3 regions of the Brevibacillus sp. RS1.1 genome follow, and region 2 is predicted to be linked to each of the others. Evidence: riboswitches for the same ligand, from Rfam matches in the RefSeq annotation. Region 2 holds a riboswitch; each other region holds the start of a gene.
What was found. Region 2 has a riboswitch for cyclic di-GMP ahead of yfmT (benzaldehyde dehydrogenase). Riboswitches for the same ligand answer to the same signal wherever they lie in the genome.

Region 1: another riboswitch for cyclic di-GMP. It lies ahead of HP570_RS10490 (GNAT family N-acetyltransferase); the one in region 2 lies ahead of yfmT (benzaldehyde dehydrogenase).
Region 3: another riboswitch for cyclic di-GMP. It lies ahead of HP570_RS15920 (methyl-accepting chemotaxis protein); the one in region 2 lies ahead of yfmT (benzaldehyde dehydrogenase).

Annotation. Positions count from the first base shown of each region.
Region 1 is NZ_JABSVA010000002.1:1,041,474-1,052,272, reverse strand. Features, by position in the region: gene HP570_RS10530 (DNA starvation/stationary phase protection protein) at 1-179, shown strand, start outside; gene HP570_RS29585 (DUF1259 domain-containing protein) at 206-538, shown strand; gene HP570_RS29580 (DUF1259 domain-containing protein) at 539-835, shown strand; partial or broken gene HP570_RS10520 (SOS response-associated peptidase family protein) at 1,138-1,360, shown strand; gene HP570_RS10515 (alpha/beta fold hydrolase) at 1,872-2,891, opposite strand; gene HP570_RS10510 (LysR family transcriptional regulator) at 3,036-3,944, shown strand; partial or broken gene HP570_RS10505 (protein prkA) at 4,208-4,468, shown strand; gene HP570_RS10500 (alpha/beta fold hydrolase) at 4,552-5,601, opposite strand; gene HP570_RS10495 (methyl-accepting chemotaxis protein) at 5,716-7,188, opposite strand; gene HP570_RS10490 (GNAT family N-acetyltransferase) at 7,190-7,744, opposite strand; cyclic di-GMP riboswitch class I at 7,936-8,019, opposite strand; gene HP570_RS10485 (hypothetical protein) at 8,462-8,647, shown strand; gene HP570_RS10480 (amino acid ABC transporter substrate-binding protein) at 8,888-9,664, shown strand; gene HP570_RS10475 (amino acid ABC transporter permease) at 9,738-10,397, shown strand; gene HP570_RS10470 (amino acid ABC transporter ATP-binding protein) at 10,412-10,799, shown strand, end outside.
Region 2 is NZ_JABSVA010000007.1:80,142-90,940, reverse strand. Features, by position in the region: gene HP570_RS21300 (MerR family transcriptional regulator) at 1-350, shown strand, start outside; gene HP570_RS21295 (MFS transporter) at 340-1,500, shown strand; gene HP570_RS21290 (Lrp/AsnC family transcriptional regulator) at 1,692-2,126, shown strand; gene HP570_RS21285 (LysE family translocator) at 2,132-2,770, shown strand; gene HP570_RS21280 (hypothetical protein) at 2,923-3,168, shown strand; gene HP570_RS21275 (RsmB/NOP family class I SAM-dependent RNA methyltransferase) at 3,246-4,658, opposite strand; gene HP570_RS21270 (hypothetical protein) at 4,744-5,499, shown strand; gene HP570_RS21265 (methyl-accepting chemotaxis protein) at 5,524-6,459, shown strand; cyclic di-GMP riboswitch class I at 6,635-6,720, shown strand; gene yfmT (benzaldehyde dehydrogenase) at 6,806-8,263, shown strand; gene HP570_RS21255 (methyl-accepting chemotaxis protein) at 8,294-9,175, shown strand; gene HP570_RS21250 (M14 family metallopeptidase) at 9,238-10,799, opposite strand, start outside.
Region 3 is NZ_JABSVA010000004.1:337,521-348,319, forward strand. Features, by position in the region: gene cshA (degradosome RNA helicase CshA) at 1-607, opposite strand, end outside; gene HP570_RS15915 (transporter substrate-binding domain-containing protein) at 859-1,716, opposite strand; gene HP570_RS15920 (methyl-accepting chemotaxis protein) at 1,831-3,804, opposite strand; cyclic di-GMP riboswitch class I at 3,878-3,978, opposite strand; gene HP570_RS15925 (formate--tetrahydrofolate ligase) at 4,114-5,742, opposite strand; gene HP570_RS15930 (FAD-binding oxidoreductase) at 5,890-7,254, opposite strand; gene HP570_RS15935 (SDR family oxidoreductase) at 7,378-8,148, opposite strand; gene HP570_RS15940 (aldehyde dehydrogenase family protein) at 8,145-9,569, opposite strand; gene HP570_RS15945 (tartrate dehydrogenase) at 9,590-10,666, opposite strand.

The DNA.
Region 1 (10,799 bases), on a different contig from region 2:
CTGAACGCATTGTGACTGTTGGCGGTGTCCCTCTTGATCCAACTGATTTTCCACAGGCTTCTGGGTTTCAATTCAAACAGGCGGGTGTGCCCGGTATACGTGAAATGCTTCAGCATCAATTAGAGGCGCTGCTCGCCTTACTCCAAAAGCTACGGAATGATATCACGCAACTAGATTAACATTTAAACGAGTGGACAACCATTCGATGATGATGGGAGATTTTGTTCTCCTTGAAAAAGAAGTCATGCCTGTCGAGAAAATACTAATGGAGCAAGGAATTGAAGTGACTGCTTTACACAACTACATCATGGAAGAAAATCCAAAGGTCATGTATTTGCACGTTGCTGGCCATGATGATCCAGTAACTCTGGCTCAAAAAATGAAGCATGTTCTTGCCCTCACAGGCACTCCATTAACCTCTGCGCCACCTGATAAATCTCCGTCTATTTTTAACTGGTCTAAGATTGAGGGCATCATGGGGAGGAAAGGTGAGAAAAAAGGAAAGGTGTTTCAATTCTCTATACCACGGCCAGAATAAATTACGGAAAAGGGTGTACGAATTCCACCGGCTATGGGTACCGCGATGCCCATAAACTTTCAAATGATTGGAGACAAGGCGGCAACAACTGGTGATTTTGTTCTTTTATCAAACGAAGTGAATCCAGTTATTCGTGAGTTAACGAAAAATGGGATTACCGTAACAGCTATACATAATCACATGTTAGATGAATCTCCTCGACTATTCTTCCTACATTTCTGGGCAGTGGATGACCCTGAAAAGTTGGCTCGTGGACTCAGAGCAGCATTAAATCAAACCACAGTCGAACAAAATTGAAGTTGACCTTACGGTAAAAAACCGGGATCAGTGAACAGTAAAAACGATAAATGATATAACCATTTATATCATAGTACGTTTAACACTCTTTTTTCCGAACTTTTGATCATATACATCTTCCTCTGTATCCAACCAGAAGTGATATGATTCACCAACAACAATCGCTTCTTTATAGTGTCTTCAGAGTCAGCAGCTTTTGTATTATTATTTGTTTTTTCCAAGACAATCACTTCCTTACAACAAGGTATTCTTAGTGTAAGCCTCGAATAAATCAATACTCAGTACGATTTTGTTGACATTTAATAAAAAATGTCTCACCTGGACAACATATCCCGGTAATTATAGAGGACAAAGGAAAAAAGACGGATCGGGAAGCTCAAGTGGGGCCTTGTACCAAATTGGGCTGAAGATGAAAAGGTCGGTTACAAGATGATTAACGCTAGAGCAGAAACAATAACCGAAAAGCCAGCATTCCGGAATCTTTTCACTCGTAAACGATGTATTATTCCTGGAGATGGATTTTTTTATTAAATGTCAACAAAATGTGTTTAAGGGCATAACAAATATAATCAGTAGATAAGATGTATAACATTTTAAATATCTCAATCCGGCATAAATATCTTTCCATTTATAATGTGGTGTACATTGGCCATATCAAGATCTTTATGTTCTTTTTCAACGCAACTGGAAACTTAAGTTTTTCGAGAGTTCCAGTGAAATACATAAGAATGTTAACCCTAGCAAAAGACAGCCGACTAATTAGTCGGCTGTCTTTTCGTTAAGCTAACGGGCAGGTTAATTGAATTTATTGAACATACTACAGGTATGAGAACGAAAAAAATAATAAGTATGATTTTCAAGATTTAAGACACGCTACAGTTTCTTTTGTTTACTAAACCTAGCATCATTCAATGTGGATAAAAACTAGAATTTCAGCGTTCGCAGAATTCGTGAAAGCAAGTACGACCAAAGAAAAAAGAGGTCAAACCAGTACATTCTGGTGACCTCAAATACGATTCGTTAGGTTGATGACGTTCTATTCGTTAGCGCTAAGTGACAACAAGTGCTTCAGATTGTCATCGATGAATTGATTATCGGCACTGTTGATACCGCGGCCGGCAAAGTGACCCCAGATTGACTGGATCGGGTTAAGACTAGCATTAGGGATACGTGCAGCTTCATATGCATTATCGTCCGCTGTGCAGAAGAGATCGGTACTTCCCGGCATAATGCAAGCAAATGCCTTTATGCTTTTAAGTGCCTTATCAAAATCTCCGTTATAGGAAGAGTTGGCACTAATGTCTGCATGCTGGCCTGTCCATAACATGGCTAGGACGTTATGTGGATCCATATTCATAAAGCTATTTTCCCAGACACCAGCAACAAAATCCTCCAATGAGTCAAATCCCATCTCACGATAAAGCTCCTCTCGATAAAACGCATGTGATAATCCCCATCCCGCATACACCCGACCAACGGCGCGCATGTCTGCAGAAGTCAACTGGTTTAGTTTACTTGAGTCGAAGCCGACTGCAGATAGCAGTGAGGATTTTACACCTTCCAGCACTACATATGTGTGAGGCCAAGGTTTGGCGATACCTCCGAAAGGTGCAATCCGTTCGACCATCTCCGGGTAACTTGCCCCCCATTGAAATGCCTGAATGCCGCCCATGGACCATCCGACGACGAGAGCAATCTTCTGAATGCCGAATTTTTCGGTCAGTAGTTGATGCTGGAATCGTACGTTGTCATAGATAGTTACCTGTGGAAAGTTAGCCCGCTCGAATGGATGCGGCGTGTTGCTGGGAGAGGATGAAAGTCCATTACCAAGCAAATTTGGAACGATAATAAAATATTTCTCTGGATCAAGTGCCATTCCGCTGCCAATGAGCCATTCATTCTGAACATGCTGATCTCCAAACGCCGTTGGATAGACAATCACATTATCTTTCTGTTCATTTAATTTTCCGTATGTTTTATAAGCAAGAAAAGCATTGGGTAACGTCACTCCTGATTGTAAAAGTACATCACCCAAATTAAAAATTTCATAATCCATCGTATGGTCGCTCCCTTCAAAATGAAAAACCACATGTTCACTGTGATCTCTTGTACTCAGTATAGAGTCGTGATACTCTCAATAAAAGTGAATAGAATTTAAGATAGCATTCAATATAATTGAAAGAAGAAAGGGGGGCCTCCGATGGAATTGCGCCAACTGAATACGTTTTGCACGGTTGCTACAACATTGAATTTCACGCGGGCAGCAGAGGTGCTGAGCTACGTTCCTTCCAACGTCACGATGCAAATCAAAGCATTGGAAGAGGAGCTGGGTGTCCGCCTCTTTGATCGGTTGGGCAAGCAACTCGCGCTCACAACTGCGGGCAAACGCTTTTTAACGCATGCCCAAGGTGTTCTTGAAAAATTGGACGAAGCTCGCAGTGTTGTCCATGATAATGAAAAACTAAGTGGTACTCTAACGATAAGTGCGAATGAAGTTATTTGCTCCTATCGGCTTCCTCCTGTCTTCCAACGGTTTCGTTCGCAACATCCTGGTGTTCGCCTGATCTTTCGCTCAGTTCCGAATCAAGAGCTTAAGCAAACGTTATTCGAGGGAACGACGGATATCGTTTATATGCTGGATGAACCTATTTGCTCAAGTGGACTTGTCGTGGAACCGCTCGTAGAAGAGAATTTCCGTTTGTTGGCTGCTCCAGATCATCCACTTGCTAAGCGAACTGTGCTAAAGTTGGAAGATTTTCATGAAGAAGTGTTCTTGACCAATGAAAAGGGTTGTCCATATCGAACGATGTTTGACCGATCTTTTGAGAAAGAAGGCATTGATAGCATCACGTATCTGGAGTTTCAAAGTGCTGAAGCAATTAAAAAATGTGCAATTTCTGGAATCGGTATTGCTTTTCTTCCTGAAATCGTCGTGGAAGCTGAAATTGAACGCGGAGAACTTGTTGTCCTTCCATGGCAAATTCCGGATTTGCAGGTGTACACACAGATGTTGTGGCATAAAGACAAGTGGCTTTCACCAATCATGTTATCTTTCATAGAAGCAACAAGGAATGTTTTTCATTTACAGAATGAGAATAAAACCGTATAGCCTATGTACAAAAGAGGCATCAACAAAAATGTGAGAGGAGCTGGGTGAGAAAGGTGACTCATTATCCAACCTATCATGTCTATTTTATACGCGTAAAAAAATAAGTTGAACCAAACAAATACGTTGGATTCGTAGATATCCCATCGGGAACTTAAAAGCTCATTGGTTCAACTAACGGGAAACGTTAGTTCAATTGATTCATGGGCAGAAATGATCTGTCCTCCTTGTCAAGGACACTTACAGTAATTAGTAATTATCAGTGAATCCGTAACCCCGTTACAGGTGAGGACATGGATCCAGATGAGCGCCTGATGCGTTCCATCGAGGAGCAAATCGGCATCTCGGAAAATGCCAAGCGGGCCTTCCGTGAAGAAATTCTCATCCGTATCTCGGCCTATGCACGTAAAGGGAAGCGTTTTGACTACAGCACGCATGATCGTCTGCGGGAAGCTATCGAGAAGAAGCTGGTTGCCATAGCGCAAATGAGGCTGCTGCGCTACGTGGGAAGCCTGTTGAACAGATGACAGAACGTTGGCGACATGAGGGGCACGTCATAATCAGTAGCGTGGAGAGCTAATGAGATGATCGCAAAATAAAACCGTCAGAGTCATGCCCTGACGGTTTTTCGAATGAGCTCGATAAACTCCTCTGCTTTCTCGATATGTGGAGCGTGCCCCACATTTTCCATGACAATCTCCTGATAGAAACCACCAGCGCGCTGATATTGTTCAAGCACGTCACGAATTTGGGAGACCATCGGCTGCGGGGGATATTCGTCTTCCCCCGGCCAGCCGGGGACATAGCCAAGCTTGCCCAGCGTACCGAAATCAGCCAGCGACTGATCCGAGACAATGGCATCATCTGCACCGCGAATCCATAAAATCGGACACTTCGGCTCCATCTGGACAATACCGGACAAATTTACGTATTTGGGAGAAATCGCATTCGTAATTCCTGTCGTTCCAGGAGCAACGCCGGGCCAGTCGTTTACGTATTCAAAGGTACCGGGGTAAAAGTCCTCTCCCGTTCTCGTAGAGAGTATGGCGCGCACATAACGGTCTTCCTGCTCTGGACCAACTTGGAATGGGGGCTTGAAATAAAGCTGATTCATGACATTGCGAGGACTGGAGGGAGATTCATTGCTCATATCCTTGGCTGCAATCCTTTTGACCAGCTCGGAGTTGACGGCTCCTCCACCTGAGCCCGAGAAGCTGCTGAAGCACGGGGTGCCAGCTATATCCTTGGTTCCACCAAAGCCGTAAGGGGACATAGGGGCGATGAGAATCAGAGAGCGGACTTCCTGCGGGTGATCGATGGCAAACTGCATCGCGATCCCGCCACCCAACGACCAGCCGGCAAGATGGACAGGTGTTGGCAAGTCCAATGCCCGAATAAACGAATGAAGGTCATCCGACCAGTCTCGCAAACCGCGTGTCGCATCAATGGGCAATGCTTCACTTGCTCCATAGCCTCGCATATCAGGTGCATATACACGGTACTGGTCACATAGCGCCGCAATGGTATCATCCCAGAATAAGTTAGCTGACGCATTGCCGTGGATGAGAAGGAGCGGTTCTCCTTCCGGTACGCCCGCTGTCAGGTAAGAAACGAGCAATCGATCGGTCTGAATCGTTTTGGTTTCGATTCGTGCATCCATCAATGATGTGCCTCCTTTCGAGTAATTTATATCAGAATATTCTTATTATATATCCATTCAGTTATAAAATGAAAAAAGAAAACAACCGCCATTGAAAAGGCGGTTGCAGGAAGGCTACATATGGAGACCACGCATTTGCTGTTCGATTTTCTCAAAGCCGCCAGAAACCTTAACGACTTCGTCTTTTTGCTCAGAAACGAGAACAAGCACTTCTTCCAGGCTCTCTTTGTTCTTGTCGGTAATATCGGCGTTGACTTCTACTTTTGCGCCAACTTCCTGAATCATGCTGTGAACATGGACGATGAACTCTTGCAGGTTCTTCGTTTTATCTGCGAAGTTTTGCATGTAGTTGTCTACATTGGTGAACATTTCTTGTACTTCGAGGATGCCCTCGCTATTTTTCTCAAAAGACGTCTGTGACTCGGAAATCATATCCGATACGAGCTTCATTTTTTCACGAATGGTCATGAGCAAGCTCGAGATCGACTCGGAGGATAGCTTGGAGGATTCAGCGAGCTTGCGTACTTCATCTGCTACGACAGCAAATCCTCGGCCGTGTTCACCTGCCCGAGACGCTTCAATCGTGGCATTGAGTGCCAACAGGTTGGTTTGTGCAGAAATATCGGAAATGGTTTGAATGATTTTCCCAATCGATTCGGTTTCTTTATTGAGCTCTTGAATCAGCTGGTTCGTACCTTGGATGTCCGTGATGAATCGTTCAAAGTCATTGCCGATGTTGCCAATGCGTTTTCCACTCTCGCTAGTGGCTTCTTTGGTCGATTCTACGTACTCATGCATCTCTGTAACAGAGCGGGTCATGTCCTCAACTTGCAGATTCGTCGAGCTCATTTCCCGACGCAGCTCATCCGTATTGCTAGTCTGGACCGTAAAGGACTCCATAATGTCTTGCAGGGAAGCGACGGTTTCGACAGCGCGAACATTTACACCATCTGTTACCTTGTTCAAATTCTCTTGATAGTCTTGCATAGAGGTGAGAGATTCATTAATTTGATCGAGAACACGTTGCAACGATTCCTTCGAGGCAATCGCTTCTTGCTTTTGTTGCTCACTTTCCTCTTGCAGTTTGTTATTGAATACAGCATGCATCATGCTCGTGATAGAGACGAAGCAGAAGGTGAGCAGGAAGTACATCAGGTCAAGATTGCTTGTCGAATGGAAAATCAATTCTCTCTGTGTCAGGAAGTAGTAAGAGACAATGCCTAATGTCGATACAATGGTTAAAATATTGATGAGTCGGTCTTGATAAATCCCCATGACGGCTACAAAGAACATAATGGTCATGATATTGATCATATGCGGGTCCAGTCCAACTACAATGAACATGAAGATCCCGATTACGACTAAGTTGAAGAACTTCATGAAGGGCGCTGCTTTTTCACGGAAGCTCGGGCGATTGGAGATGTAAGTAAAAGGTGCCAGCACGCCATACAAAATACCCAGTATTGTGAAAACGAATGTGTACGAGACGCCTAGAAAGAGGTTTAAGACCTGAACAACTGTAATAATACTTGCGAATACGATTACGACCCAATTGTTTCTTCTTCTCAATAGATCAATGTTATCCATGTTACCCACCTACCTCGACTTTTACTTGATTGGACGACGACGAATTGTACCAGGAATATTTCGGATCGTGCTTATTGTCATAGACATCTTTTAGATGAAAGAGGGTCGGAATGGCATCGGCCCCTTTGTAAAAGACGATATCTTTGGTCTGAATCGCCTTTACTTGATACTTCGTGTTAATAAATTTAAAAAAAGTTGGATCTGCTACCCCGATTGCGTGGGTATAACCATGCTTTTCAGCGTAATCTATCATCAAGCAAATTCCTTTTTGCCCTAGTTGTCCACGGTATTTTGGCAAAACAGCGAGACTGTCTACCTCCATTACTTTCATATCTTCTGTAACAACATCCTGAAATAGTGATTTTATATAAGCACTTGATTTGGAAAAGGGCGTCATTTCAAATGTTCCACCTGCTTCACCATCATCGGCAAGTAGGAGGAATTGTGCGGAGCCTTCTTTCGCGTACTCCATCTCGAAGCCCATGCTTGTCCATACTGTTTCTTTGATTTCATGAAATTTAGCTAACTCTTGTACGGTTTCTACTTGTTTGTACATAACTTCTCCACTCCATCGTTTTCTGATTACCGTGTTGTGTATGTTTGACGTCCCAAAAGTTATGTTTTTCCATTCTGTTGCAAAAATGAGAGTGCTTTCATCCCCCTTTCAAAAAACGAAACACAAAAAAAGGCCGTTCCATCGAAATGGAACAACCGAAGCTACCAACATCAAAATAATTGTTCCAAGATGATGGCAACCCGGCTATCATGGTCAAAGACTGTAGACCCGTGGTTTTGCGTCGCCACCTTTCGATGACTTTGCCTTTTGCATTTATTAGCAAAACTTGTAAAAGTGTGTCGAATTTTGCTGGACATAATCATGCAAAATATAAGACAAAAGATATACTTTGTCAAGTTTTGGTAGGGTAAAGAAACTAATTGTTCATAAAGTATAGACGAACAAAAAACCATTTGTGATATCAACTAGTCCTTCATTCATAGGCGTTAGGTTAGGGTACGCAGAATGTCTAAAACTTCGGTAGGCTCCATTCGGCTTTGTTGCCTTCCCCAAGGATATCGAATGTGAACTGTTGCCCATCTAAATTTACTTTATATAAAGGTACTTTCCCCTGTTTGATGAAAGAGAAACCTTCTGAAAAAGTTTTTGGTGTTTGAATGCACGTAGCTGCTCAGGAGTTGAAAGGAATACATAAAAATCACCCGTAACAAAAATTTTCCAACCATCCGATAACTAGAAGGAATAGGAGGGGATATTATGAAGGAAGCAAAAGTGATTCAATTCTACTTTTCCGGAGGCGGTGAAACGATTAGCATCGAATCCACGGAACCGGAAGAGATCATTCAAATGGTCGCTAATCAAAACGACGGATGGCTCCAGTATGATGATGTTGTCATCAACGTGAGAAATGTTTCATATATCAAAGTGTGCAATCAGGCGTAAGGATAGGGAGCGGATGTATATAGCTCCAACACGAAAAAGCTCTCCATTGAATGCGGAGGGCTTTTTCGTGTTGGAGGTAGCCGGGCATTTTCCCCAATTATTTGGCGTATATTTCTAAGGTGCTTTTGTTTACTAAAGTATCGACTATTCCTTGCTAATATGCTATCATGATACCTTGTTAACGTATTACCACTTTATCAGAGTAAAATATAGAGCAGGGAAACGAGGGGGATCATCACGATGAAGAAAATAGCATGGATGTCATTGTTGTTGGGTGCGGTGGTTTCGTTGGTAGTGGGCTGTTCCAGCGCAAAAACTGGCGCTGACGCAAATAAGCTGATTATCGGAATTGATGATAAGTTTGCACCGATGGGTTTCCGGGATGAGAAAAATGAGCTAGTCGGTTTTGATATTGATTATGCACGTGCAGCTGGCGAAAAAATGGGAAAACAAGTTGAGTTTCAAACAATCGACTGGAGTGCAAAAGAGTCTGAACTAAACAGTGGTCGTATTGACTTGATCTGGAATGGATATACGATTACAGATGAGAGAAAAGGGAAGGTTCTCTTTACCAAGCCTTATCTGAAAAACGCACAAGTAGTGGTCACGAAGGCAAATAGCAACTTGACCAAGCTGTCAGACTTGGCTGGTAAAGCAATTGGTTTGCAAAAGCTGTCTTCCGCAGCTGACGCGATTAATGCGAGTGATATCAAAAATCAGGTCCAATCGATTACCGAGTTCCCTGATAACGTACTGGCACTGAGTGATTTGAAGATCGGTCGTGTAGAAGCAGTCGTCATCGACCAGATTGTGGCCGATTACTATATGGCAAAAGAGCCGGGAGCATTTAAGCAGTTAGAAGAATCGCTGTCTCCTGAGGAATATGGAATTGGCGTCAAAAAAGGCAACGAGGCATTGCAAAAAGAGCTGCAAAAAGCACTGGATGCAATGAATCAGGATGGTACAGCTGCAAAAATATCGGAAAAATGGTTCGGCGAAAATCGTGTATTGAAATAAGCAGAACAGCGATGGCTTCGCCGCATGATTGGCGAAGCCACGCTTTTATTTTCAGGATTAGGAGCATACCAAGATGAGCGTAGACTACATTCTCTCCATTACGAAGCCCATGCTAGAAGGGGCGCAGATGACGGTGCTGTTGTTTCTCATCGCCATTCTGCTTTCCATTCCATTAGGTTTTCTGATCACCTTACTGGCAAAGAGCAGTAATAAGGCGCTGGCCTGGCTCGCGCATACGTATGTATATGTGATGCGTGGGACGCCTCTCTTATTGCAGCTGTTGTTTATTTGCTTCGGGCTGCCTCTCTTGCCCGTAGTGGGAGATTATTTGGTGATGGATCGGTTCGTCGCTGCATGTGTCGGTTTCGTGCTGAATTACGCAGCGTATTTCGCGGAGATTTTCCGTGGAGGACTGCTGTCGATCGACAAAGGACAGTACGAAGCGGCGCAGGTACTCGGCTTTAGCAAATGGCAGACAACCAACAAGATTATTTTGCCGCAAATGTTTCGCGTGGCTTTACCTGCCGTCGCAAATGAATCAATTACCCTTGTAAAAGACACAGCGCTGCTCTATGCAGTTGCCGTTCCAGAATTGCTTCACTTTGCACAAACGGCTGTGAATCGTGACTTTACCATCGTTCCGTTTTTTATTGCCGGAATCATTTATTTGTTGATGACGCTATTGTTGACGTTATTCTTTAAGTGGCTGGAAAAAAGGTTCAAATTCGAATAAAGGGCTGGCGCAATATGGATATCATTCAAGTATCGAATCTAAAGAAATCGTTTGGCAATCAGGAAGTTTTGCGAGATGTCTCGTTTTCGGTGAAAAAGAACGAAGTCGTGGCAGTAATCGGGCCTTCTGGCTCCGGTAAAAGCACGATGCTGCGCAGCTTGGTCAACCTCGAGCAGGTGAATGGTGGTAGCATTCGTGTGCAGGATGATTATTTGGTGAAGGACGGCGTCTATGCCGGTAACCAGGAAATCAAGCAGATCACGTCGAGAATGGGCATGGTCTTCCAGCATTTTAATCTGTTCCCTCATCTAACGGTGAAGGAAAATCTGGAGATCGCACCACGTGTAGTCAAAGGTGAGGCGTCTTCAGACATCCGGAAAATGAGTGCAGAGCTCTTGGAAA
Region 2 (10,799 bases):
TGACTGGTCCCAAAACAGTGCTATGGAAGGAAACCGGAACGAAGGATCAGCTTTTCGATTTTGGGGTGGGCTATGGCATTAAAACAGAATCTGTCAAACTGCCCGAGCAAATGGAACGAAGCTTCTTGCCTGCCGAGACAATGGCTACGTTACTATTCCGTTCGGATTCGACCATGAAAGAATCAGCTTGCCTGGATCTGGCTACGTGGATTGAACAGCATGGTTACTGTATTCGAGATGAGCAGCCCGGCAGAGAAATCTATGTTCCCTTATCAGAAGAACCTGGAGTTGAGCTCATAGAAATCCAGATTCCAATTGTAGCAAGGGGGCAAAGTGAGCATGGGGAATAAAGGGGTTGTCCATATTCTCGCTTTGGCAGTTTTCCTGATTGGGACAGTGGAGTATCTGATAAGCGGGATCATTCAAACGGTGGCAGCTGATCTGGGTGTCACGACGTCGTCTGCCGGATTGCTTGTCACTGCATTTGCCCTTTCTGCGGCAGTAGGGGCTCCTATTGTCATCGCTGCCACGATCCATCTTGACCGAAAAAAATTATTACTTATGATGCTTGGCATTTTTATTTTGAGCAACTGGCTGGTTTATGTGAGTTCTTCCTTTGAGATGATGCTGGTTACACGCATGATTCAAGGACTCAGTGGGGGAGTTGCTACTGTTGTTGCGATGGCGGTATCTACACGGCTAGTTGAAGAAGGCAATCGTGGGCGAGCAATCGGCATCATTTTGATGGGATTGAGCAGCTCACTTGTACTTGGTCTTCCCGTTGGCACTTTTTTAAGCGAAGCGATTGGTTGGAGACTGCTGTTTATTGTTATTGGACTGCTGGGCTTGGTTCCGTTGCTTGTCATTTATAAAAAAGTCCCGCCTATAAAAGCGCAGGAGGCTGTAACACCGCGGGCACAGCTAGCTGTTATAAAAAATAGAAAGATTCTTACTGCGGTTGTTATCACGCTGTTGTACATCGGCGCTTATTCCACATTGTTTACCTATATTGCGCCTTTCTTGCTAACCCGGGCCGTGCTTTCGGCTTCCGAGATTTCCGGGATTCTGTTTTTAGCAGGCATTTGCAGTTTTATGGGGTCAAAAATTGGAGGGATTATCGCAGATCGCAAAGGGCCGAAGTTTACGATTTATTTTGGACTCTCTCTTCAGGCAGGTATGCTGCTTTTGCTATCGGTCATGGATGGAGTAATCACTACGTATATCGTGATCATCATGCTGTGGATGCTCGCCACTTGGGCAACGTCTCCGGCCCAACAGCTATATTTGGTTACCCAGGTGCCCCGTTCGCCAGATATCGCACTTAGCATCAATACATCCTTTATTCAATTTGGCTTCGCTTTGGGATCGTGGGTTGGGGGACTGGTGATCAGCAACTCCTCTGTGGAGCATCTGGGCTGGTCCGGATTTGTTATAGCGTTGCTGTCATTGTTGCTCGCGATCCGCTTGTTTTCCACAAAGAAAGAGCAGCTATCAGCGTAAGAAGATGGCGTATGATAACTTCTTGTCTCTCTCGGCCGCATTATTTTAGGAATACGCCCCAAGATCATTCGTGTGACAGAAAAAATGAAAGTTAAGACATATTATCTCTTTAAAATATACGGTGATAGCGTCAAATCCCTTTTTATTATGAAGGAATTGGTATAATCATGATAAAAAGGAGGGGCACCACTATGGATCGGATTGATGAACAAATCCTTCGCTTATTGCGGGAAAATGCCCGAATCACCAGCTCCGACATCAGCAAGCAGGTTCATTTGTCCGTGCCTGCGGTCTCCGAGCGAATACGCAAGCTGGAGGATACAGGACTCATCAGGCAATTCACGGTAAAGCTGGATCGGGAGCAGCTAGGGCTTCACCTGATTGCATTTGTGATGGTGCAAATCGAGAAAACGGAGCATATCGCTGGCTTCCGTGAAACGGTCATGCAGGCAGACTGTGTGCTGGAATGCCATCATATTGCGGGAGCTTACGACTATGTATTGAAGGTAGCCGTAAAAGGGACGGCTGATCTGGAACGATTCATCTCTGAAACATTGAAGCAAGTAGAAGGGGTAAGCAAGACGAATACGATGATCGTCCTGTCTTCCATGAAAGAGGAGATGTGAACCTGATGGCGATCTGGCACGGTCTATTATTCGGGATGATGCTCCAGCTATCCGTTGGTCCGGTTTGTCTGGCGGTGTTGCATCGCTCGATGACTCGGCGATTGCGGGATGCATTCATGATGGTACTGGGTGTTGCACTCGCAGATGCGGTTTATATGGTAGGGGCGATCGGGGGATTGTCGCTGCTGTTACAAATCCATTGGGTCAAACAGATGGTTTTGATTATCGGAGCCCTGATTTTGACTTGGTTTGGGATTCAAACCTTGCGTGCCATAAACGGAAGAGGAGAACATGAACAGGCACCAGTTCAGCAGGCTCCATCTGGTCGAAGCAGCTTTTGGCACGGCGTGCTTCTGACGCTCGCAAATCCTCTGACTGTTCTGTTTTGGGCGGGAGTATTTGGCTCACTATTGGCATCTGGCACTTTTGTTCATTCAACGGAGGTGTTCTTGTTTGCGACAGGCTGTCTGTTATCGACTTTTTTGTTTCTGGGGCTGGTAGCTTTGTTGGCCGCGTATTTGGCTCGCTTTTTTCGTCCAGGATGGTTCAACGTTTCTCATGGCCTCAGTGGTGTCTTTCTAATTGGGTTTGCGATTGTCCTTTTCGCAAAAAGCGGTTTGAAGCCTCCATACTGGCCTTTTTAAAGGAATTTGGAATGACTGTATCGAATTTTAATAGAATACAGGAATTGCGATAGAAAATAGTGTTTTCCTCTCATGTGAATTGGGTAATAGATAGGAAGATAGAACCCTTTCTTGTAAAAGTACCATAGTACAGGGTGTGAGGAGAACCAGTGATGACGACGGATACGTGCTTGAAATGCGGCAGTCCGATGGGCCGGGGAGAGTACAGTTGCCAGGTTTGCGGAGAAAACGAAATGCAAGACTACCAGATGATTCGCAATTACGTGAGAACGTATCCGAATTCGAATGCGATGCAAATTGCCAACGCAACAGGGATATCTGTTTCAAAAATATTGCGTTATATTAGAAATGGCTCTTTGTCCGTAGTAGACAATCCGTCCCGCAGAGGGCGATCATAAGAAAAAGAGAAAAGCCCAAAAGCAGTTACGAATGCATTTCGTGTAGCTTTGTGGGCTTTTTTATTTTGGATGGAAATCTACAACCAGCGTAGACCTTTTGGATAATGATTTTTGAGTTGCCCCTCTGATTGCTTGCCCCAACCGATGGAGAATCCCTCTACAGTAACCAGCGTCCAACCACTTTCCCCTTCACGCGTGAGCGCTTCTCCTTTTAAGTACCGCAACAGTTCAGGATCGTCCGCGCCATACGAAGCGACACGGGCTGCCTCCGCAGGAGAGAGAGCGAGTGCCAAGGCGTGGGCAGGTTCAAATCTGTTCTTCTTTACCGTTCCTAGATGCAGACCGACGCGCGCGACCTTGAGCTTGTCCCAGTCGAGCTCGGGGGCAGGTGAGTAGTAGAGCTGCTCGCCAAATAAAAGAAAGGCAGACTCATCTTCAAATGGTTTGGAAAGCGCAGGGAGTGCTTCGGCTGCGAATGTACGCCAGGCTGCCAAGGCTTCTTTTCGACCTGCCGGAGCTGATTTTGCCGCACGCTTTTCTTTACGCTTCCCGGAAGGTTCATGAACTTCAGCGGTCTCACTCTTTTGCAGCTTGGCGAGGTAATGACCTTCTCCCTGTAGACGATGAGGCCACAATCTGGCTGTCTGGGTGAGCTGCTCGTTTTGCGGCGAGGCCCACTCGGGTTGACCAGCAGAAAAGCAATCTGCATGTGGCAGCGGGACGATCTCAAATTCCGGGTGACGGCCGAGGAAATTAACTAGGGACTGCTCGTTTTCCAACGGAGCGAATGTGCAGGTGGAGTAGACCAACGTCCCGCCTGGCTTCAGCATAGCAGCGGCCGCCTCGAGAATATCGCCTTGCATGACATGGCACTCCGTTACTTTTGCTGGGCTCCAGTCTTCGATTGCTTCGGGCAGCTTGCGAAACATTCCTTCGCCAGAGCAAGGAGCGTCTACTAAAATTCGGTCAAAAAACTGAGGGAATCGCTCCTGTAAGCGTTCGGGCGTTTCGTTGGTCACGACGGCATTGGTCACGCCGCAGCGCTCCAGATTTTCTGACAAGGCTTTTGCCCGAACAGGATGGATTTCGTTTGCCACGAGCATTCCTTGTCCATGCAAAAACGCTGCAAGCTGCGTCGATTTTCCCCCTGGCGCTGCACACAGGTCGAGGATTCGCTCACCAGGTTGTGCACCGAGTGCTTCGGCAGCGGACATCGCGCTTGGCTCCTGCAAATAATACATGCCAGCGGAGTGAAAAGGATGCTTGCCGGGACGAGCAGGCTTTTTGTAGCGAAACCCGTTTTCGCACCAAGGGACTGCTTCTACAGCAAACGGCGAGATTTTCAAAAAATCGTCACGCTCCACCTTCAACGGATTGACTCGCAAGCCGTGTGTCACAGGCTGATCATACGAGGAAACGAAGGCCTCATAGTCGTGTCCGAGCAAGGTTTTCATGCGCTCGATAAATGGTGTTGGTAAATTTTTTGTCATAACAGCCTCCGATGTCAGATTTTGGCCCCATGTGAAAGGAAAAGATAGAATCATGGCGAATCATAGAGAATGAGGTGAGAGCATTATGGAAGGATCCCGTGCAAAACGCTACCGCTCCCGGCGGAGGAATGACTCGGAAGTAAGCCGGTTTTGGATCATGGGGTTGTTGTTCTCACTGCTGGTGCTCGCTTTTGAATTCTTTATCGAAATACCCGCCGATGCAGATTGGCTGACCGATATGGAGATGGCTTTGTTTTCTGCCAGCTTTACGTTGCTTGCCTTTTATCTGCTCGGACTTACCTTTGCCTTTTCACGCCACCAAAAGGCAGGGAAGATCAATCACCAAATCATCATCTATGTATGGTTGGGTGCGATCTTGTTTCACTTGTTCCTGCTCATCAGCAATTTGTCCAATCAGCATGTGTACAAGGCAGGGATCATTCTATTTTTAGGACCATTGTTTTTAACTGTCTACCATTTTATCACGTACTTGGCAGCTTTGCGCGAGGAGCGTGAGGAGCAGGAGGCAGCTACAACAGCTACGCTCGAGCGTACGGCCTACCAGATGATTCTGGAGGGTGGGCGTGTATACAGCGAGCTGAGTCGCCTGAAAACAGAATATCCAGAAGTGGAGCAAATGCTTCGTGCCAACGATTTTCACGATAAACTGGAGCGCTATGCTTTGGAAATGCAGCAGTATTTGCAGGTGAAGCATTTTGAGCGTAAAGACGTGGAGCTCTTGGAGGGTCACTATTATTTCTTGGAAAACTTGCTGAGCTTGGCGAAACAACATCCGGGAATAATCGAGTCCCGCGTATATAGCCGCCGAGGTGACAATTGATGGGTACAAAGGAGAGGGAAGCGGATGTTTTGGAAAAAAGACAAAGGCCTGGCAGAAAAAGAGACAGCAGCGACGACAGCCACAACCACAATGGCAGGACAGCAAGACGCATGGAAACATGAGCTTCGCGGTCTTTACGAACAGATGGGTGCAATCCTCGCTTCGGACCAAGCAATGAACGCCGATTCCGATCAAATGGTGCGATTGGTGACGAGGATGAAGCGTGCCGTAGAGAATATCCAGGCCATTAATGAGCGGGATGATGAATCTGCGAGCCAGTTGTCGGTTCGAGGAGAGCGCCTGACAGACATCTGCAAACAATCGGTAGCGCGTGCAGATGAAGGCAATAAGGCTATGACGGACGTTGTGGAAGTCATGAGCCTGCTCGACAAAGAATCGGTTCATACGTCCAAGTCCATGAGCCTCTTGGAAGAGCGTTCTTCGGAAATTACGAGTATTGTCAAGGTAATCAGCGATATTACGAATCAGACTAACCTTCTCGCTCTGAATGCAGCGATAGAAGCTGCACGTGCGGGGGAACAAGGCCGAGGCTTTGCTGTCGTAGCGGATGAAGTACGGAAGCTGGCAGAGATGACAGCGAACTCGACCAAGACGATTGCGGAATTGATCGGCAAGATTCAAGAAGAAATCAAAGAAGCATTGTCCAACAGTGAAAAAAGCAGCAGTGCGATCAAAAATGGACTTTCCATCAGCAAGGATGCTGCACAGAAGACGGATCAGATCGCGAACGCTTTCCAGGTACTGAACGTCGAAGTGGCGGGTGTGATGGAAATCATCGCGCATCAAAAGCGTTTTGCTGACGATGTGTCCCAGCAGGTAAGTGAGGCAAAGGGCTTACTGGACGAGCTGAATGAAGGCATCACCAAGCACGTAAGAGACGCCAACGCGGTAGAGCAAATGCTCGCGACGAGCGTAAAGGATGTCAAAAAGTTATTGTGATCATGAGGAAGAAAAATCAGGAGTCCGTATCCAAGCGATGCGGACTTTTTGATATTTGTTCTTTCCTTTCACGAAATATTTACATGTTTACGTTTGACTATTCGAAATGGAGTACTATAATCAAAGTATGTTTCTCCATATCTTTCCTTTTTTCGACAAAATCTTATCAGCATTCGCTATGAATGGGCAAACCCATTGAAAAGTGGGGACGCAAAGCCACGGGCCTAATGTACACGTTACGATGGCAGCCGGGTTGCCAACGAGCAGTGTATTTTGCTGTTTTAGTATGACGGCTCCTTTCATGCGAAAGGGGCCTCTTTATTTTTCAAAAGGGAGTGGTTGTAGCATGTCAATCCTTCAAACACTGGACAAGCAGTACATCAATGGGGAGTGGCGCGACGGACTTGGCGCGAAGACATTGCAAGATATCAACCCTTACAACGGGGAAGTCATCGCAGAATTCAAAATGGCAAATCTGGAGGATATCGACGCGGCTTACAAGGCGGCAGCCAACGCGAAAAAAGAGTGGGATGAAGTGAATGCCTATACCAAATCCCGAATGTTGGAGCGTGCAGTTCGCTATATCGAAGAGCATGAAGAAGAAATCATTCAGATCATCATTCGTGAACTAGGTGGAACCCGACTGAAGGCATTTTTTGAGATCGGGCTTGTCAAGGATATTATTCGCGAGGCGGCTACGTTCCCTGTACGTATGGAAGGAAAAATTCTCCCTTCTCCCGTAGACGGAAAGGAAAATCGTTTGTATCGGATTCCCGCAGGAGTTGTCGGTGTCATCAGTCCGTTCAACTTCCCGTTCTATCTGTCGATGAAGTCCGTAGCTCCAGCTCTTGGCGCGGGCAACGGTGTCGTCCTCAAACCGCATGAGCACACGCCAATCACGGGTGGGACTCTCATCGCGAAAATTTTTGAAGAAGTAGGTCTGCCCAAAGGCTTGATCAACGTCGTTGTAACGGATATTGCTGAAATTGGCGATGGGTTTGTCTCCCACCCGATTCCGCGCATCCTTTCGTTTACAGGCTCTAGCCAAGTAGGAAGCCATATCGCGCAAGTGGCAGCGAAGCATTTCAAGAAGGCGATTTTGGAGCTAGGTGGCAATAGTGCCCTGATTGTTTTGGAGGATGCGGATCTCCAGTATGCCGTCAATGCAGCGGTATTCAGCCGCTTTACCCACCAAGGTCAGATTTGCATGTCGGCTAACCGGGTTCTGGTTCACCAAGATGTATACGATAAATTCCTCGATCTGTATGTGGAAAAAGTATCTGGTCTCAAGGTAGGCGACCCAAATGATCCAGACACGGTAATCGGTCCACTCATCAATCAACGGCAAGTCGCCAACCTGATGGCAACGATCGATGAGGCGATACGCGAAGGAGCCGTTCCTGCACTGAAAGGGGAAGTAAAAGGAAACGTGGTCGAGCCGATTGTTTTGACAGGAGTGACCACAGACATGTCCATTGCATCGAAAGAGCTGTTTGGTCCGGCTGTTTGCATCATGTCGTTTGCTTCCGAGGAAGAAGCAATTCGTATGGCGAACGAGACACCATTTGGATTGTCCGGGGCGATTCATACCCGCGATCTGGAGAGAGGTGCCCAGATGGCCAAGCGCATTGAGACCGGCATGATTCATATCAACGATGGAACGATCAATGACGAACCAATTGTGGCGTTCGGCGGTGAAAAGCATTCCGGATTGGGACGCTTGAATGGTCAATGGAGCCTAGAAGAGTTTACTACGCTAAAATGGATTTCGGTTCAGCACAAGAAGCGTCAATTTCCGTACTAATGCTAGCAAAAGATAGAGGTGAAGAGGGTCATGAACGGATACGAAGGATGGAACGAAACAGAAGCCTCCGAAAAGGGGAAAAATGCAGAACTTCTCGAGGCTTTCATCAAGGTTGCTCCCTATTTAAATGATTTGCTCAACGATGACATTACCATTGGGGTCTACGACACGGAAAAGCTATTGCGCAATGTGCCTGCCCAAACATTTTCCCTGCAGGTAAAGTCTGGTGATCCACTCCAGGAGGGAGATGTGATCACCAACGCGATTCAAAAAAACACCAAGCAGGCGATGATGGTTCCCAAGGAATTATTTGGTTTTCCTCTCGTCGCACGGGCGATCCCCTTGCATGATCACACGGGAAAAGTTATCGGCGGTGTTGGCATTGGTTCGAGTATGGAGCGAGCCAATGAGCTGTATGAAATTGCCGCAAATCTCTCGAGCGTCGTCGAGCAGGTCAGTGCCACCACACACGAGATGGCCGTGCAGATCGGGAATTTGAACGAGCAAATGAAGGCGATCTCAGAGCAAGCCAATGATGTGAGCCAAAGTACAACTGAGATCGAGCAAATTACACTCGCCGTGAAAAAAATCGCTGATCAAAGTAACATTTTGGGACTAAATGCGAGCATTGAGGCTGCGAGAGTAGGAGATGCAGGGCGTGGATTCGCTGTCGTCGCGAATGAGGTTCGCAATATGGCGACAGATTCACGGACGAATGCAGACAAAATCAAGCAAACCACGGATTCCATCCGGGATTTGATAACCCTGCTACAAAATTCGATTGAATTGATCAATCAAACCATGGAGAGTCAGGCAGCCGCTACGGAGGAAATTTCTGCGACGATGGTCGAAGTGAGCGACAATACGAATAAGCTAGCAGGGCTTGCCCAAGAAGTGTTTGAAATAAAGTAAGCCCATACATGTAACAAAATTCCCTTCTCAGGAGTCTAACTCTAGAGAGGGGAATTTTTCCTTTAGTTCTTATTTGTAGTGGGTAGTGGATGCTCCAGCATATAGCGATACACCGGTACTTCATCGCCCTTTTCAACGGGCAGGAAGTTAAACGTGACGTAGCTGTCCACTGATTCCGGTTCCAGGGCCAACGCAATAAAGTTCGCGTTTGGTTGGGCCATGCTGAACACGTAACTACCCGCAGGAAAGGTTTTCGTTGTTTCTGTTACATTTGCAGTCACTTGATTGGTGAAATGCCCATTCTCGTATATCGTATTCGCCTTGTTTTCCAAAATGGTGTAGCTTTCTACCGCTATGGTCGTTTCTTTTGATAGCTTGCTTACCGAAACACCGAGCAGTTCCAGCTTGGCTGCAACGTCATGATAGCCAGGAGGCATGAGATAAGCAGTGGGGCGCTCACGTTCGAGTACAGGATAGGCATCTGTAGAGCTTACCCAGTCGATAGGGGTAGACACTTTTTTTGCTGTTGCGAGATCGACTACTTCGAGAGATTGACCCGGTATTCGCTTATTCTCACTCAGGATAACGAGTTTGTCGTTGTCGTTTGCCTTTTTGCCTTTTTCCGTGATTTCTGCGCGTGCCTGGGTCACGGCGGACTTGATTGCCTTGGCGTTGGCCGCTGTTGATTGAATGACAGCAGCGTGAGTTATGGCCTGACTGTATACACGTCGTTCAAAATCGGCGCGTCCAATGCCGATGCCGCGTGTTTCCACCAAAAATGTTAACGTGTTTTTCAATCCCAAGGCATTGCGTCCGATTCTTGTCTCTGTGCTGCCTTCTGTTGCGGTCACTTTTCCGTCCTTGCCTTTTGCCAGCGTATAGTAAGCGTGATGAGAAAGTTGCTCCTTGTCGAGTGCTTTTTGAGCGTCAGCCAAGAGCAGGTTGTCTGACATTTTGCGCAGGTTGGTGGGGATATTCAAGTTTTTCGCAGAGGAGATCAGAACATCGTAGGAAGAGATCGCGCCTTTTTCTCCAACATCGCGAAGCTGGCTGGAAGAGACGCCGTATTCGTGGGCATCAAGCACCACATCAGGTTGATAGGTATTCATGGCTTGGTGAACCGCTTGCACCTCTGGATATTCTACCTTCATGTAGTCGCGGTTGGCATCCAGCTCTGTCGCGATGTAACGTTTGAACTGGTAGGAGCCATCCGGGTTGATGCGAGGAACAATCGCAACGTTTACGCTATCCAGAAGGTGGGTCCCAAGCTTTCCCTCTGCCAACCATTTGGCGATCACAAGAGCAGATTCACCAGCGGCAGGCTCATTCCCGTGGATTTGTGCCTGTAGCCAGATGAGTGGCTTGTCATTGGTTTGTTTGAGCTTGCCGTGGTCTTTGCTGAATAACAGCAGGGGGATGTCCCGACCTTCCAATGATGTACCGATGGATAGCAGCTGGATTTCCTTGTTGCCTGCAACCAATTTGCTTATGTAAGCCATCATTTCTTCCTGGGACGTAAAAGCTTCTTTTCCTTCTTGGAAACCGGGTGTCCCAAACCGGATAGTTGGCTTGGGAAACAAGCTCTCAATCTGTGCAGGTTGTACATAGGTTGGCCCGATTCCGT
Region 3 (10,799 bases), on a different contig from region 2:
TGATGGTTGGTTCGTTCATGAACTGCTGGGCGATTTCCTGAATTGCTCTCGGCATCGTTGCGGAGAACAGCAGGGTTTGACGACTTTCTGGAACCTCTTTCAAGATTTCCTTAATGTCGTCGATGAAACCCATGTTCAGCATTTCATCCGCTTCGTCCAAAACAACTACCTCGATGGCATCCAGACGAATCGTTCTTCTTCTCATGTGGTCCATGAAACGACCAGGTGTTGCTACGATGATTTGCGGGCGTTTTTTCAACGCCTTGATTTGACGCGTGATGTCTTGACCACCGTAGATTGGCAGGGCAGAGATGTTTTTAAATTGGGCAATTTTATTAATCTCTTCTGCAACCTGAACAGCCAGCTCACGAGTTGGGGTCAATACAACCCCTTGAATATTTCCGCTTGTTTCATCCATGCGTTCAATCAGCGGAATACCAAATGCAGCCGTTTTACCTGTACCTGTTTGTGCTTGACCGATCAGGTCACGACCTTGCAGTGCTACAGGGACCGTTTGATCCTGAATCGCTGTAGCTTCTTCGAAACCCATGTTGCTCAAAGCTCTAACAATGGAGTGGTGTAAGCCAAAATCATTAAAAGTCGCCAATGAATGTCAGTCTCCTTTATCAATACCTTCATCTATAAAATTCTCAAAAAAAAGGGCACTATTCCTTACGATCCGGAACATGCCCTTTTATCCCGATTGTACGTAGCGCCCTAAAGAACATAGCTGTAATCGTACCATGCAATGACCAAAAAAGCAAACAGCTTATATACCCAAATTGTTTGATTTTTTGGTGATGAATCTTGTAAAAATAACAAAGCAGCCCAGAATCAGGCTGCTTGTCTGTTATTCGACTATTTTACCCATTTGTTGTAAAGCTCATCAAACTTCCCTTGCAGTTTCATTTCATCCATCCACAGATCCAAGTAGTTAGCGAAAATCGTATCTCCACGGTGAATCATGTACGCTTTTTCACTCTTTGTGAACGGGTTGTCGGTCAGAGCAGCGTACAGACGGGAATCTGCTTTGGAATATACAAGCGCTTCCAGCGTATCCGTGATCATCACATCGTATTTACCGCTTGCTACCAGACCAGGAATGTCGAGGTTGTTTTGTTCAACCGTCACAGTTGCTTTTGTCAGGTGCTCACGAACGAATTTCTCGTTGGTGCCGCCTGGATTCACACCAATGCGCACCTCTGGCTTGTTGATGTCTGCTACACTCTTGTACTTGTCTTTGTCTTCTGCACGGATGAGTGGAGCTTTACCGAACATAATATAAGGATCGCTCATATGCGCTTTTTTCTGACGGTCTGTGTTGCGCGTAACGCCTCCGACAGCAATATCGAATTTATTTGCCAACAAATCATCCATCAGTGTCGGCCAAGAGGTTTGGACAAAACGCGCCTCTACTCCCAGGCTTTTTGCGAATTCCTTCATCGCATCGATATCGTAACCTTCGAATTGGTTTGTTTTCGGATTCAAATATGTAAACGGTTTGTAGTCACCTGGAGTACCTACGAGGATGTAGCCTCTCGCAATGATTTCGTCCAAACGAGACTCAAACTTCTTCACTTGTGGTTTTTTAGCAGCTTCAGCCGCTACAGTTTGGACAGGCTTAACCGCTGTTGCGGCAAAAGCACCTGTTCCTGATGTCATGAGCATAGTTGCAGCGAGTGTGCTCGCCAAGATTGTTTGTGTGATTTTTTTCATCTGGGTTCTCCTCCTGTTAAACGGTAATGAATTTAGTTATAGAAACAAACTCCATCATCCCCTAATGGCATCCCCCCTTTCAAAAAGAGGACTTACAACCTGATGAGCTGCTTCTTACACCGTAAACCTGCCGATTCCTTGCTGTAATTCTTCCGCCACTGCGTTCAAATGCTCGACAGACTTGCCAATTTCTTGGATGGCTTGAAGCTGCTCTTCGGTTGCCCTTGCCACTGTTTGCGCGTCGAGTGAAGCATGCTTTGCAATGGTATGCATTTCATCTACAGAAGCACTCACCTGTTGGGAGCCTGCTGACATTTGCTCAGATGCTGCGGATACTTCCAAAATGTGCGCGGCAACGTTCCGGGAAGATTCCAAAATATGCTCGAAGATTTCGCGAACCTCTTCGACCAGTTGGATACCTTGCTGTGCGTTTTGGTTCCCCTCGGTCATAACCTCTACTGCGTGATGAGTATCCTGCTGGATTTCCCCGATCAGCATTGCAATTTTCGATGCGGATTCCTCGGATTGGTTCGCCAGTTTTTTCACTTCACCAGCAACTACAGCAAACCCACGTCCATGCTCGCCAGCACGTGCTGCCTCAATCGAAGCGTTCAAGGCAAGCAAATTGATTTGCGAGGTCAACTGACTGATCGTATCGAGAATGCCTTCGATTTCTTTGGAGCGATTGTTGAGCTGCTCGATGGCTACAGTCGCCTTCGAAGTTCCCTCCCCAATGCTTCCCATCTGGCGAACTGCCTGCTCTACCACAGCAGTCCCTTGCTCAGCCTGCTCTGTTGCGATCTGGGCAGCCTCAGAAACATGTGCAGACGTCTCTGCGATTTTCACGATGCCTGCTGCCATGTCAGTCATCGACAATGCGACTTCCTGCGAGCTGGATGCCTGCGCCTCTGCTCCCTCAGAAATCTGTTCGATAGACAAGCCGATTTGGTTGATGTTTTCCGTTGCTTGTTTAATACCTTCGGATACTTCCTGACTAAAACGCTGAACTTGATCAGACGACAGTGATACGTCTTCGATCAAATTTTTCAAGTGTGATACCGTCTGGTTAAAGTCACGGGACAGAACCGCAATCTCGTCTTTTCCGTCAACCGTTACGGTCTCTTTCAAGTTACCCTGCGCCACTACATTTACTGCGTGATTCAGACGCTCAATTGGTTTCACCATGCGTACAGCCAAGAAATAAACGAGGACAACCCCAAGCCCCAATACGATGAGGGAAATAACCGTCAATCGGACTAACAGTTGATCGACAGGCGCATGCAGCTCAGCTACGGGTGCAGTGATGTATACCCCCCAGTTCAAATTGGTTGGCGCATAGGAAGCAAATCGCTCTGTATTCTCGTATTCGTATTGGGCGATTCCATGATTCCCTTGCTTGATATCTTCAAAAGCAGTCTGAAGTTGAAGAATCCCCATATTGAGAATGGATTCCTTCAGAATGTACTCGCTATTCGGATGATAAATAAATGTTCCTGTTTTGCTTACTAAAAAGGCGTAACCTAATTCGCCAAATTTCTCTTCAGACACCTTTTTTTGGATCTCATTGATTGGAATCGTAGAACCGATGTAACCGTATTGACGGTTGTCCTTCATCAATGGAACGACCAGTGTCACGATGTTATTCCCTGTCCGCTTCGAAACGACTGGCTCAGAGACAACAACCTTCCCTTCCCCTTTGCTGGCTTCCTTAATATGCGGACGATCTGAGATGTCGGTCACTTCACCCTTGAAATTGATCACTTTCTTACCGCTTAAGTCATGCGAAAAGAAGAACGTCTCAAACTCGGGGTTTTTCTTTTGGGCTTCTTGAATGAGTTTCAGGTCTTGTTCGACATTTTGATCTGCCGACATCAACCCTCCTATCGCTCTTACAATCTCAATTTTCTCTTGAAAGAAACCATCGATACGAATCGAGAGATTGCTAGCTGACAGCTCAGCTTCTTTGTCCAGACTGTTTGCCAAAAGGTTGGAAGCACTCCAATAGCTTGCACCGCAAACCGTACCCAAACTTATCACCAACAGCAGGCACAAAACGATAATTAGCTTATTCTTCAAACTATTTTTCATACCGAATCCCTTCTCCCTTCTCTTTTTTTCAACAAAAAAAAGACTGCCCACCGACAGCCCATCATGACTACGGTATGGCAACCCGGCTGTCCTAGCTGCGAAAGTCATTTAACCTTCGTCCTTAGACCCGTGGCTTTGCGTCCCTGCCTTTCAGCAAGTTTGCCTTTGTCATTCCTTGTTGTTTTTCAATTAAGTTCACTTTTTTTCAATCTCACCTTTCATTTCCCATAACTTTCTGCGAATAAACCTCAAAATGGAAAAAAAGCTGACAACCTTTTACAGCTGTCAGCTTTTTGTCACACTTTTTGATTAGCTTAATCCAATCACGTGGCCTTCCTCGTCTACATATAACGATTCCGCAGCCGGCTTTTTCGGGAGGCCTGGCATGGTAACCAAGCTTCCGGTCAGTGCCACGATGAAACCAGCTCCTGCTGATATGCGCACTTCGCTCACATGAATCGTGAAGTCTACAGGTGCCCCCAACAGATCAGCGCGATCCGTAAAAGAGTACGGTGTTTTCGCCATGCACACAGGCAGATGGGACATGCCCATTTCTTCTACCTTTTGCATCGTTTTTAATGCCAACGGCGAAAAGACAACTCCTGATCCACGGTATACTTCTTTCACGACAGTCTCAATCTTGTCTTTAATGCTGAGGCCTTCCTCATACAAGAATCGGAAGGACGAAGGCAGCTCTGCTGCTCGAATTACTTTTTCAGCCAGCTCGACACCGCCTGCTCCTCCTTCTGCCCACACTTTAGAGAGCGCTGCTTCGGCTCCAGCCGCTTGGCACAGCGCAATGACAGCATCAATCTCTGCTTGGGTATCTGTCGCAAAATGATTGATGGCCACCACTGCTGGCACACCGAACTTCTGTAAGTTTTCCAGATGTCGCTTGACGTTTTCGAAGCCTTTTTCCAGAGCAGACAAGTTCTCCACTGCCAAGTCAGGTACTTTTACCCCGCCGTTGTATTTCAACGAACGAACCGTAATGACCACGACAGCAGCCGATGGAGTCAGACCTGCTTTTCTGCACTTGATGTCAAAAAACTTCTCGGCCCCCAAGTCGGCACCAAATCCAGCCTCTGTTACGACGTAATCTGCCAGCTTCAAGGCCATTTTGGTTCCGATCACACTGCTGCACCCATGTGCGATATTGGCAAAAGGTCCACCGTGAATGATGACCGGGGTTCCCTCGATTGTCTGTACGAGATTGGGCTTGATAGCTTCCTTCAAGAGAACGCACATCGCATCAACCGCGTTGATTTCTTCTGCCCGTACAGGCTGATCATTGAAATCGTAGCCAATAATGATACGGTTCAACCGCTCGCGCAAGTCTGCTAGATTCTCACTCAAGCATAAGATCGCCATGATTTCCGACGCTGTCGTAATCATGAAGCCATCCTCACGCGTCATTCCATTGCCCTCACCCAGACCAACCACGATGTTTCGCAGTGCGCGGTCGTTCATGTCCATAGCTCGTTTCCAGACGATTTTCTTTGGATTGAGTCCGCGCGGATTGCCATGGAAAATATGATTGTCGATCATCGCTGCCAACAAGTTATGTGCAGCTGTAATCGCGTGAATGTCCCCTGTAAAATGCAGGTTAATTTCATCAGCAGGGAGAATTTGTGCCTGGCCGCTTCCAGTTGCGCCTCCTTTGATCCCCATGCAAGGACCCAAGGACGGCTCGCGAAGTGCTGCCATTGTTTTCTTCCCGAGATGATTTAAAGATTGTGACAGACCAATCGTCGTGAGCGTCTTGCCTGCTCCCGCCGGATTGGGGTTCATCGCTGTAACAAGAATCAGTTTGCCATCAGGGCGATCCTTCACTTGCTCCCATAGTTCATCTGATAGTTTGGCTTTATATTTTCCGTATAGCTCCAAATGCTGTTCTTCGATACCTGCACTTTTGGCAATTTCAACAATAGACTTCATTTTTGCCTCCCTGCCACACCAGAATGTAATGCACCAGTTACCAATCTTCTACATTCTGCATAATCATCCTTTCTCCTCTCCTCTTCGACACATTACGCAAAAGAAAAAGCCCACATTCCGACAAACGTTCAGAATGCAGGCTCTCTGTTATTTCCCGAAAATTTTTCCTGGATTCAAGATGCCGTTCGGGTCCAGCACATGCTTCATGGCTTGCATGACGTCCAGTGCTTCTCCATGTTCCTTGCGCTGGTATTTGATTTTCCCCACACCCACACCATGTTCCCCGGTGCAGGTTCCTCCCCGACTCAATGCGTACTCCACCAGATGGGCATTTACTTCCTCGGCAAGCGCAACTTCTTCGGGGTCATTCAGGTCGATCATTAGGATGGCGTGATAGTTCCCATCCCCGACATGCCCTGCAATCGCACCATCCAGCCCAGCGCGATCAATGGCTTGTCGGGCGTCCACAATGGCTCCTGCCAGCTCGGAAATCGGCAAGCAAACATCTGTCACCATCAGCTTTTTCCCGGGGGATTTGTGCAGGAAGGCATACGCCAGGTTATGACGTGCGTCCCAGAGCTGCGCCCTCGCTTTGGAATCGGTTTCAAAGAGAAACTGTGTGCAGCCATGTCCATCGGCGATGTTCTGCGCGAAGTCGATATCATACGCGAGCCCTTGTTCACTGCCGTGGAACTCGATAAACAGCGTCGGTGCTTCCGGGTAGCTCGTTTCTTTGTACAGATTCACTTGTTGGATGGAACGTTCATCAACCAGCTCGATTCGCGCTACTTGAATACCCGCTCCGAGAATATCTACGACGGTATCGACAGCATCCTGAACAGAAGGGAAGCTGGCACGCGCCGCCGTTGTCGCCTCAGGGATGCCGTAAACACGCAAGGTCAGCTCTGTGAATAAACCAAGCGTTCCCTCCGACCCGACAAACAGCCCAGTAAGATGGTAGCCTGAGGAGGACTTGACTGTCATGCTCCCTGTACGGATGATACGTCCGTCCGCCGTCACCACTTCCAGATCGCGAACCTGATCACGCATCACGCCATAGCGAACAGAAGTCGTTCCACTGGCGTTTGTAGCAGCCATCCCACCCAAAGTCGCGTCCGCGCCAGGATCAACGGAGAAAAACAATCCGTGCTTTTTCAACTCTTTATTGAGCTGGGTGCGAGTCACACCTGGCTGGACTCTCACGAGGAAATCCTTCGGTCGCACCTCCCGCACTTGGTTCATCAAGGAAAAATCCATGCTGATTCCGCCCGCATAAGGAATCGCATGGCCTTCCAGACTGCTTCCCATGCCAAACGGCGTTACCGCAATGCGCTTTTCGTTTGCCAGCTTCATGATTTGGCTGACTTCCTCTGCCGTCTGCGGAAACACGACCACATCTGGAAGATGCGGGGTATGGTACGATTCATCATGGCTGTGATGCTCCAGTATTGTGGGGTTGGTCGATACTCGTTCTTCCCCCAGCAATCCCACTAACGATTGCTTGTAATCCACGTTGGTTCCCCCTCCGTTACTTGCTCAAGTTAACAAGGAATAAGCTAATTTCAGGAATGTAGGTGAGATTGTTCCACCTGCTGATCCCATTTTTTGAATAATAGGAGAATTTATCTCACTTTACTAGATCCCCCTTCCACCGTCTACATTCATGACCTCGCCCGTGACAATTTTGGATAGATCAGAAGCCAAATAGAGAGCCGCCTGCGCGATATCCTCCGGTTGAATCAACATGCCCAATGGAACACTGCTGATGAAAATATCTTTTTTCCCGGCTTCTACTTCTGTTTCATCTCCATTGATAAACTTGCCCAGCATCGGCGTCTCTGCCGGCCCTGGATTGATGACATTGACCCGGATTTGAAAAGGAGCAAGCTCAATCGCCAATGCCTTGCTCAACATGATAGCTGCCCCCTTGGACGCGCAGTACGCATTCAGCCCCGGACGGGCTCTGATCCCGGCAATCGAAGCGATGTTGATGATGCTGCCTTTCCCCTTCTCCTTCATGTGGGGGACCGCATGCCTTGTCGTCAAAAAGATCGACTTCGTGTTCACAGACATGATGCGTTCCCATTGCTCCAAGGTCAGCTCCTCAATAGGGGTAAACGCTTGGGGTACACCCGCGCAATTGACCAGGACATCGATCGAGCCGTACGCTTCGAGCGTCTCCTTCACAAGTGCAGCGACGCTCGTATCGTCTGCCACATCTGTTTGTACCGCATGACCTTTCCCTTGTGGCAGCTCTTGGGCGACTGATACTGCCGCTTCTTTGTTCAAATCAGCCAGGATGACGTTGGCTCCCTCGTCTGCAAAAAGCCTCGCAATGGCCTTGCCCATTCCCGACCCGGCCCCTGTTACAATTGCCGTTTTTCCTTGCAAAAGCTGCCCGCTCATAGGTTGATCACCACCATTCGCTCTTCCGTCATCTCTTCGACTGCGTAACGCGGACCTTCCTTGCCCAGTCCGCTGTTTTTGATTCCGCCGTATGGCATGACGTCATTGCGATAGGTCGATACGTCGTTGATCACCACGCCACCGTACTCCAGCACGCGTGCTGCTTTCATCGCGACGTTTAAATCACGGGTAAAAATCCCTGCCTGTAAGCCGTACTCCGAATCGTTGGCTTGGGTAAAAGCATCTTCAAGGTCACTGTACGGAATGATCGTGACGACGGGCGCGAACACTTCCCGGCAAACCACCTTCATCTCTGGCCTTGTATCCACCAACACAGCCGGATAGAAAAGAGCACCCTCCCGTTTGACAGGCAAAAGCGATCTGGCCCCTTGGCTAATCGCTTCCTGTACCCATTCCTCTGTGCGGCTCGCTTCTTTTTCACTGATCATCGGTCCGACATCCGTCTCCGGGTCTTCCGGGTTCCCTACCTTCAACTGATGAACATGCGAGATATACAAGTCGCTGAACGCCTGCATAACTGATTCATGCACGTAAATGCGCTGAACAGCAATGCACGCCTGACCCGCATTGTGAAAGCTGCGGGAGGCTGTTTGGCGGGCCGCTAACTCCAAATCTGCATCGAGATGCACGATATTGGGAGAGTTGTTGCCTAGCTCCAGCGCAACTGGACGCATGCCACTTCGCTCCTTGATGCGGCGACCAACTTCTCCTGACCCGGTAAAGGTGTACATGGCGATGCGTTCTTCGTCCAGCAGCCATTCCCCTACCTGACTGCCTGCCCCTGTCACGATATTGACGTAGCCCTTTGGCATGCCCGCTTCCTCCAGGATCTCCACCAATAGAAAGGTTGCGATAGGCGTGACTGTAGCTGGCTTAACGACCAGCGTATTTCCTGCGGCTAGCGCTGGCGCGATCTTATGTGTACTGAGCAGCAAGGGATAGTTAAACGGCGTAATAGCGCCGATTACTCCTTTTGGCACCCGAATGGTAAAGCCCAGACGGTTTTCCGAACCTTCCGTTGCTTGCAGCGGAATCATTTCCCCGTGAATTCTCTTGGCTTCCTCTGCCGACAAGCGTAGTGTATTGATCGTCCGATCCAACTCATTCCTCGCGTCCTTGCGCGTTTTGCCCACTTCACGAATCAAGGATCGCTCCATCTCGTCCCGGCGTTCCTCCATGAGCTCAGAGGCTTTCAGCAAGATTTTGTATCGTTGAAAAGGTGTTAATTTGTCCGCCTTAAACGTCTCCCACGCAGCTTCCACCGCTTCTGTTACATGCTGCCGCTCAGCCTTGGCAATACGCGCGATGCACTCGCCCGTGTATTTGTGAAGGACGGGAATGTAGCTCTCGGTTTTCACCCATTCTCCACCGATGTACAAATCATACGATCTCGCTTCCATGTCCTCTTCCTCCCTTTTATTTATCTCGTTGTTTGATAGATGTGGCGAACGATTTCGTCTCCTAATTCTTTTGTGGTCGCCGTCCCCCCAAGATCAGGAGTGAGCACCTCGCCATCTTGCAGCACGTTTTCGATAGCGTTCATGATGACAGTACTGAGCTCTGGTAGATCGAGATGATCCATCATCATGGCGAGGCTCCATACTTGTGCGATCGGATTGGCGATTCCTTTGCCCGCGATATCCGGCGCAGAGCCGTGAATGGGCTCAAACATGGAAGGATACTTGCGCTCCGGATTGATATTCGCGGAAGGGGCCAAGCCCAACCCACCGACGATTGCCGCCCCGAGATCAGTCAAAATGTCTCCAAACAAGTTGCTCGCGACAACGACATCAAACGTTTCTGGTCGCGTGATGAAATAGGCAGCGAGTGCGTCGATATGATACAGATTGGTCTGGATACCCGGGTATTCCTGACTGACTTCCTTGACGATCTCATCCCAGAACGGCATGGAATGGTTGATGCCATTGGACTTCGTTGCTGCGGTCACGCTTTTTTTCGAACGCTTTTCCGCCAGTGCGTAAGCGTACTTGAGGATGCGCTCTGTGCCATACCGGGTAAATACGTTGTTTTGCACCGCCATTTCGTACGGTGTACCCTGGTGCATCCGCCCGCCCATATTGGAGTACTCACCCTCTGTATTCTCCCGCACCACGACGAAATCGAGATCGGCATGGTCCTTATAGCGAAGAGGACTTTCCAGACCTTTTAGCAGCTTGACCGGACGAAGGTTCACATACTGCTGGAATGCCCTGCGTATAGGCAAAATTAACTCCCACACAGAGACATGGTCAGGAACCTCGGGCGCACCGATTGCACCTAGCAGAATCAAATCATAGTCTTTTAAAATGTGGAGTCCATTCTCCGGCATCATTTTGCCGTGTTGGAGATAATAGCTACAGTTCCAATCCATGACATCACGGGCAAACCGAATGCCGCCGTGACTCTCTTCTATGGCTCCCAACACCTTCAGACCTTCTTCCATGACCTCGGGTCCGATTCCGTCTCCTGGAATTACTGCAATGGAATAGTGTAGCAACGGTCTCCCTCCTAAAAATCTAAATTTTTCGACTTTATACCACACTATCCACTTGCATGATTAATGCCAAGCTCCGTATCCTGCACCCTGACCGGATAAAAGTCTTCCATCCGTTCCACTCCACGCATCACTC